2 linked regions of the Actinomadura rubteroloni genome follow. Each later gene encodes a partner of the first gene's protein in a complex. Links are inferred from orthologs where the notes say so. Each region holds a gene or a part of one and is shown in the gene's direction. Other genes may lie near its edges. The genes, in order: tig and rpsG.

Evidence for each region.
Region 2: the proteins of tig (region 1) and rpsG are in contact, whole or in part, in a crystal structure (PDB 3GTY), measured with the Thermotoga maritima proteins. The link is inferred for Actinomadura rubteroloni from one-to-one orthologs. Residues at the interface, in WP_004081061.1 of Thermotoga maritima: Glu122, Val124, Val129, Leu130, Tyr133, Glu188, Gly259, Ile262, Tyr263, Glu266, Ser270, Glu273, Gln274, Glu277, Arg308, Gln311, Ile312, Ser315, Tyr316, Glu325, Arg329, Arg336, Leu363, Phe366, Trp367, Arg373, Leu377, Arg381, Leu384, Glu387; in WP_004081843.1 of Thermotoga maritima: Lys34, Lys52, Lys55, Glu59, Arg62, Gln63, Glu66, Asn67, Lys69, Val71, Arg95, Ala109, Lys110, Lys111, Gly112, Arg113, Pro114, Glu117, Glu121, Ile124, Ala125, Tyr127, Asn128, Asn129, Thr130, Gly131, Lys135, Asp139, Arg142, Met143.

What each region holds. Positions count from the first base shown.
Region 1 is NZ_MTBP01000001.1:2,495,610-2,498,738, forward strand. What follows is about bases 1-2,815. They hold tig (trigger factor), read left to right. Parts: upstream 1-561; coding sequence 562-2,070; downstream 2,071-2,815. Other genes in these bases: BTM25_RS11100 (DMT family transporter), read right to left, coding at 1-243; BTM25_RS11110 (ClpP family protease), read left to right, coding at 2,280-2,815. Also shown: more of BTM25_RS11110, read left to right, coding at 2,816-2,909; BTM25_RS11115 (ATP-dependent Clp protease proteolytic subunit), read left to right, coding at 2,983-3,129. UniProt on the Bacillus subtilis protein: Involved in protein export. Acts as a chaperone by maintaining the newly synthesized protein in an open conformation. Functions as a peptidyl-prolyl cis-trans isomerase.
Region 2 is NZ_MTBP01000002.1:1,908,521-1,911,658, reverse strand. What follows is about bases 1-2,824. They hold rpsG (30S ribosomal protein S7), read left to right. Parts: upstream 1-1,089; coding sequence 1,090-1,560; downstream 1,561-2,824. Other genes in these bases: fusA (elongation factor G), read left to right, coding at 1,595-2,824; rpsL (30S ribosomal protein S12), read left to right, coding at 716-1,090; BTM25_RS20270 (hypothetical protein), read left to right, coding at 1-229. Also shown: more of fusA, read left to right, coding at 2,825-3,138.

The sequences.
Region 1 (3,129 bases):
CGCCATGAAGATCGGGACCGCCACGCCGAGCGACAGCTTGGAGAGCGCGACGATCTGCAGGCTGAGCCCGCACAGCACGATCGCCAGCGCCACGAGGAACACCCAGCTCGACAGGATGGTCCAGATCATGTGCACGATTCGGTTGCCGCGCAGGGGCTCCATCCGGTCCGCCGCGAGCTTGAACACGGCGAAGCCGAGGTAGTACAGAGCCGTCGCGCCGAAGGCCGCAGCTATCCCGTTCATCCCGGAAGAGTATGGGGGGTCCGGGTGCTCCATGTCACATGCCCAGGTAGCGCGCATGGTAGGGAATCGGCGGCGCTGGGTGATCATGCGGCGCGGGTCCCGGCCGGGCCGTCCGGCGCCGCGCCGGACCCGGAAGCGGGCCGGGCGGCGGACGCGGTGTCCGCAGTCCGCGCCCGAACCCCATAGACTTGGCGCGCACGGGCGCGGAGCCGGTTTCTTCGGCGTGCCCGCGAGTGAGACCGAGCCGGAGAGACTGCCCGGCTGAGCACGCGTCGAACGCCCCGGCCGAGACAGCGCGGATCAAGGAGACCTACCCCAGTGAAGACCGATGTCGAGGAGCTGACCCCCACGCGGGTCAAGCTCACCGTCGAGGTGCCGTTCGACGAGCTCAAGCCGAACCTCGACAAGGCGTACAAGGAGATCTCGCAGCAGGTGCGGATCAAGGGCTTCCGGCCCGGCAGGGTCCCCGCCCCGCTGATCGACAAGTACGTCGGCCGCGGCGCGGTCCTGCAGGAGGCGGTCAACGACGCGCTGCCCGAGCTGTACGGGCGGGCGGTCGAGGAGTCGGAGATCTTCGTCCTCGGCCAGCCGGACGTCGAGGTCACCGAGCTGGACGACGGCCAGCAGTTCGCGTTCACCGCCGAGGTGGACATCCGGCCGAAGTTCGAGGTGCCCGACTACGACGGCCTGGAGGTCGTCGTGGACACCGCCGAGGTCGACGACGAGAAGATCGCCGAGACGGTCGACAACCTGCGCGAGCGCTTCGCGTCCCTCACCACGGTCGAGCGGGCCGCGCAGGAGGGCGACTTCGCGACCATCGACCTGGCCGCGTCGATCGACGGCGAGGCCGTCGCGGACGCCTCCACCACCGGCTACTCCTACGAGGTGGGCTCCGGCTCGTCGGTCGAGGGCCTGGACGACGCCGTCACCGGCCTGTCGGCGGGCGAGAGCGCCACGTTCACGGCCCCGCTGCCGGGCGGCGAGCGCGCGGGCGAGGACGCCGAGATCACCGTGACCGTCCAGAGCGTGAAGATCAAGGACCTGCCGGCCGAGGACGACGAGTTCGCCCAGCTCGCGTCCGAGTTCGACACGATCGAGCAGCTCCGCGAGGACGTCCGCACGCGGCTCGGCCGCCAGGTCAAGCTGCAGCAGCTCTCCGACGCGCGCGACAAGGCGCTGGAGGCCCTGCTGGACAAGGTCGACATCCCGCTCCCCGACAAGGTCGTCGAGGACGAGGTCAACCGCCGCAACCAGCAGTTCGAGCAGCAGCTCGCGATGTCCGGGACGACCCGCGCGGACTACCTCGCCGACGAGGAGAAGTCCGAGGAGGAGTTCACCGCCGACGTCGAGAAGGCCGCGCGCCTGGCCGTCAAGGGCGGCTTCCTGCTCGACCAGCTCGCCGTGCAGGAGGAGCTGGGCGTCGAGAACGAGGAGCTCAGCGAGTACGTCGTCACGCAGGCCATGCAGATGGGCGTGGCGCCGCAGCAGCTCGCCGAGTACCTCACCGAGAACAACCAGCTCCCGGCCATCGTCGCCGAGGTCCTGCGCAACAAGGCGCTGAACCTCATCGTCGAGCACGTCGTCATCAAGGACGAGGCGGGCGCCACGATCGACGCCGCCGCCCTCCAGCGCGAGCTGAACGGCGAGACCGTCGAGGTCGAGTCCGAGGCCGACGCGGAGGTCGAGGTCGCCGACGAGGCGCAGGCCATCGCCGATGCCGACGCCGACGCCGAGGCCGCCGACACGGCGGACGCCGAGGCCGCCGCGGACGCCAACGCCGAGGCCGAGGCGAAGGCCGACGCGGAGGATGCGCAGAAGGACGCCTGATCCTCGCAAGAAGCGACGAACGCCCCGTTTCCCGGCCGCCGTGCCGGGACGCGGGGCGTTCGCCTTATCCGGCCGAGACCCGTTCCAATCCCGTCACGGCGAGCTACGCCGCCAGCGAAAAGCGGGCCCTCGCGGCTTAACACGGCCGTCCGGCGCGTTACTGTCCAGACATCCGTACCGATTAAAGGACCGGAGGAACACCGGTGAGCATGCCTCCGACTTTCGAGTCGTCGCAGGTTCAGGCGCGGGTCGCCGAGGCGCCCCTGCTGCCCCTCGGCGACCAGCTCTTCCAGCGGCTGCTGCGCGAACGCATCGTCTTCCTCGGCCAGCAGGTCGACGACGACATCGCCAACCGCATCTGCGCCGAACTCCTGCTGCTGTCCGCCGAGGACGGCCGGCGCGACATCACGCTCTACATCAACTCGCCCGGCGGCTCGGTGACGGCCGGCATGGCGATCTACGACATCATGCGGTACGTCCCGAACGACATCGTCACCGTCGGCATGGGCCTGGCCGCGTCGATGGGCCAGTTCCTGCTCTGCGCGGGGACGCCCGGCAAGCGGTACGCGCTGCCGCACGCGCGGATCATGATGCACCAGCCGTCCGGCGGCATCGGCGGCACGGCCTCGGACATCAAGATCCAGGCCGAGCAGATGCTGTACGTGAAGCGGACGCTCGCCGAGAAGATCGCCGAGCACACCGGCCAGCCGCTGGAGCAGATCGAGAAGGACTCCGACCGCGACCGCTGGTTCACCGCCGACGAGGCCCGCGACTACGGCCTGGTCGACCACGTGGTGCTGAGCGCCACCCAGGTGCCCTCCGAGGGCCCCGTCTCCTGACGAACCCGAAGCGACCTACGGAGGCACGCAAGTGAGCGACCTGATCCGTCCGCAGATCCAAGCCGGCGGGGCGATGCCCGTCGACAACCGCTACATCATTCCGTCGTTCGTCGAGCGCACCACGTACGGGGTCAAGGAGATGAACCCGTACAACAAGCTCTTCGAGGAGCGGATCATCTTCCTCGGCGTGCAGATCGACGACGCGTCCGCGAACGACGTG
Region 2 (3,138 bases), on another replicon or contig:
CTACCCCGGCCAGTACGGGGACCAGCAGCAGCAGTTCCCCGGCCAGTTCCCGCAGGGCCAGCAGCCGCCGTACGGCCAGCAGGCCCCCGGCGCCCCCGCCGCGTACGGGCAGCAGCAGGGCTACCCCGGCGGTGACGAGCCCAAGAGCAACAAGACGCTCTACCTCGTCGTCGGCGGCATCGCGGCCCTCATCGTGATCATCCTGGTGGCGGTCGTCGCGTTCCTCTGACCCCACCGCGACCACATCGACGCCTGCGCGATCCGCAGAGATCGCGCGGGCGTCGGCGTGTCCGGGTTACACTGGTATCCAGACTCGTCTGGGCGGCCATGGGGTTGCGCGCAAGGGTGCCGCTGCGGTAGTGCGGCGTTCGCTTTGACCTTTCGCGGAGTGGTAGGTAGTCTCTGTCCCTGTGCCCGCTGCGTGCGGGTCGTCCGCGTGCGCTCAGGCAAGGTTGTTCGACCAGGTCCAAGGGCCGCGCATCACTCCCCGGCTTGATCTGGCCCCGTGCGGGCCGGGCGGTCACGTGTGGGTCCCCGCGGGAAACGCGTTCCAAGACGCGGAAGCGGAGCGACACGCCCGACCGCGTGGGTCGGAGAGGTCGGGAAACCGGCAGGTCACAGCCTCGGTACGAGGTGGTGATGACGGACTTCGCGTGAGCGGAGTTCAGGCAGAACACAGACTTACCGGCTCGGTACGAGGGAAGACGGAGACGCGGTGCCCACGATCCAGCAGCTGGTCCGAAAGGGCCGCCAGGACAAGGTGACCAAGAACAAGACGCCTGCGCTGAAGGGCAGTCCCCAGCGCCGGGGTGTCTGCACGCGCGTCTACACGACGACGCCCAAGAAGCCGAACTCCGCGCTTCGCAAGGTCGCCCGTGTCCGGCTGACCAGCGGGATCGAGGTCACGGCCTACATCCCCGGCGTCGGGCACAACCTGCAGGAGCACTCGATCGTGCTCGTGCGCGGCGGCCGAGTGAAGGACCTCCCGGGCGTTCGGTACAAGATCATTCGCGGTTCGCTGGACACGCAGGGCGTCCGGAACCGCAAGCAGGCGCGCAGCCGCTACGGCGCCAAGAAGGAGAAGAGCTAATGCCGCGCAAGGGATCACCTGGCAAGCGCCCGCTGATCGCTGACCCGGTGTACAACTCGCCGCTGGTCACCGCGCTGATCAACAAGGTGCTGCTGGACGGCAAGCGGTCCATCGCCCAGGGCATCGTGTACGAGGCCCTGGAGGGCGCTCGCGAGAAGACCGGCAACGACCCGGTCGTCACGCTGAAGCGCGCGCTGGACAACGTCAAGCCGACCATCGAGGTCAAGAGCCGCCGCGTCGGCGGCGCGACCTACCAGGTCCCGGTGGAGGTGCGGCCCGCGCGCAGCACCACGCTGGCCCTGCGCTGGCTGGTGCTCTACGCCCGGCAGCGTCGCGAGAAGACCATGATGGAGCGGCTCATGAACGAGCTGCTCGACGCCAGCAACGGCCTCGGCGCGTCGGTGAAGAAGCGCGAGGACACGCACAAGATGGCGGAGTCGAACAAGGCGTTCGCCCACTACCGCTGGTAACCCCGGCACGAACACGAGGGACGCGAGGACGAAAGTGGCTACCAAAACCGGTGTGGACCTGGCCAAGGTCCGCAACATCGGGATCATGGCCCATATCGACGCGGGCAAGACCACGACGACTGAGCGCATCCTGTACTACACCGGGATGAGCTACAAGATCGGCGAGGTGCACGACGGTGCGGCCACGACCGACTGGATGGAGCAGGAGCAGGAGCGGGGGATCACCATCACCTCCGCCGCCGTCACCTGCAAGTGGCCCGTCGAGGCCGTCGAGCACACCATCAACATCATCGACACCCCGGGCCACGTCGACTTCACCGTCGAGGTGGAGCGCTCGCTGCGCGTCCTGGACGGTGCCGTCGCGGTGTTCGACGGTGTGGCCGGCGTCGAGCCGCAGTCCGAGACCGTGTGGCGCCAGGCCGACCGCTACGAAGTCCCGCGTATCTGCTTCGTGAACAAGCTGGACCGGACCGGCGCCGACTTCATGCGCTGCGTCGACATGATCCGCACGCGGCTCTACGCCACGCCGCTGGTCATGCAGCTCCCGATCGGGGCCGAGTCGGACTTCCAGGGCGTCATCGACCTCGTGTCGATGAAGGCGCTCGTGTGGAACGCCGAGGCGAAGCTCGGCGAGATGTACGACAAGGTCGACATCCCCGCCGACTACGCCGACCAGGCCGCCGAGTGGCGCGACAAGCTGATCGAGACCCTCGGCGAGAACGACGACGAGGTCATGGAGGCCTACCTGGAGGGCGCCGAGCTCTCCGAGGAGCAGATCCACGTCGCCGTCCGCCGCGCGACCCTCGCCGCGAGCCTCACCCCGGTGTTCTGCGGCACCGCGTTCAAGAACAAGGGCGTGCAGCCCCTGCTGGACGCGATCGTCCGCTACCTGCCGTCGCCGCTGGACGTCGAGGCCATCGTCGGCCACGCCGTCCGCGACGAGGAGCAGGCGATCTCGCGCAAGCCGAGCGAGGACGAGCCGTTCTCCGCGCTGGCGTTCAAGATCGCGAGCGACCCGCACCTGGGCAAGCTCACGTTCATCCGCGTCTACTCCGGCGTCCTGGAGGCCGGCACCTCGGTGCTGAACTCCATCAAGGAGCGCAAGGAGCGGATCGGCAAGATCTACCGGATGCACGCCAACAAGCGCGAGGAGATCACGCACGTCGGCGCCGGTGACATCGTCGCGGTGATGGGCCTCAAGCAGACCACCACCGGTGAGACGCTGTGCGACGAGAAGGACCCCATCGTCCTCGAGTCGATGAACTTCCCGGCGCCGGTGATCGACGTCGCGATCGAGCCGAAGACCAAGGCCGACCAGCAGAAGCTCGGCACCGCGATCCAGCGGCTGGCCGAAGAGGACCCGTCCTTCCGGGTCGCCACGGACGAGGAGACCGGTCAGACGGTCATCTCGGGCATGGGCGAGCTCCACCTGGAGATCCTCGTCGACCGGATGAAGCGCGAGTTCAAGGTCGACGCGAACGTGGGTCGCCCGCAGGTGGCCTACCGCGAGTCGATCACGAAGAAGGTCGAGAAGGTCGAGTACACCCACAAGAAGCAGACGGGTGGCTCGGGCCAGTT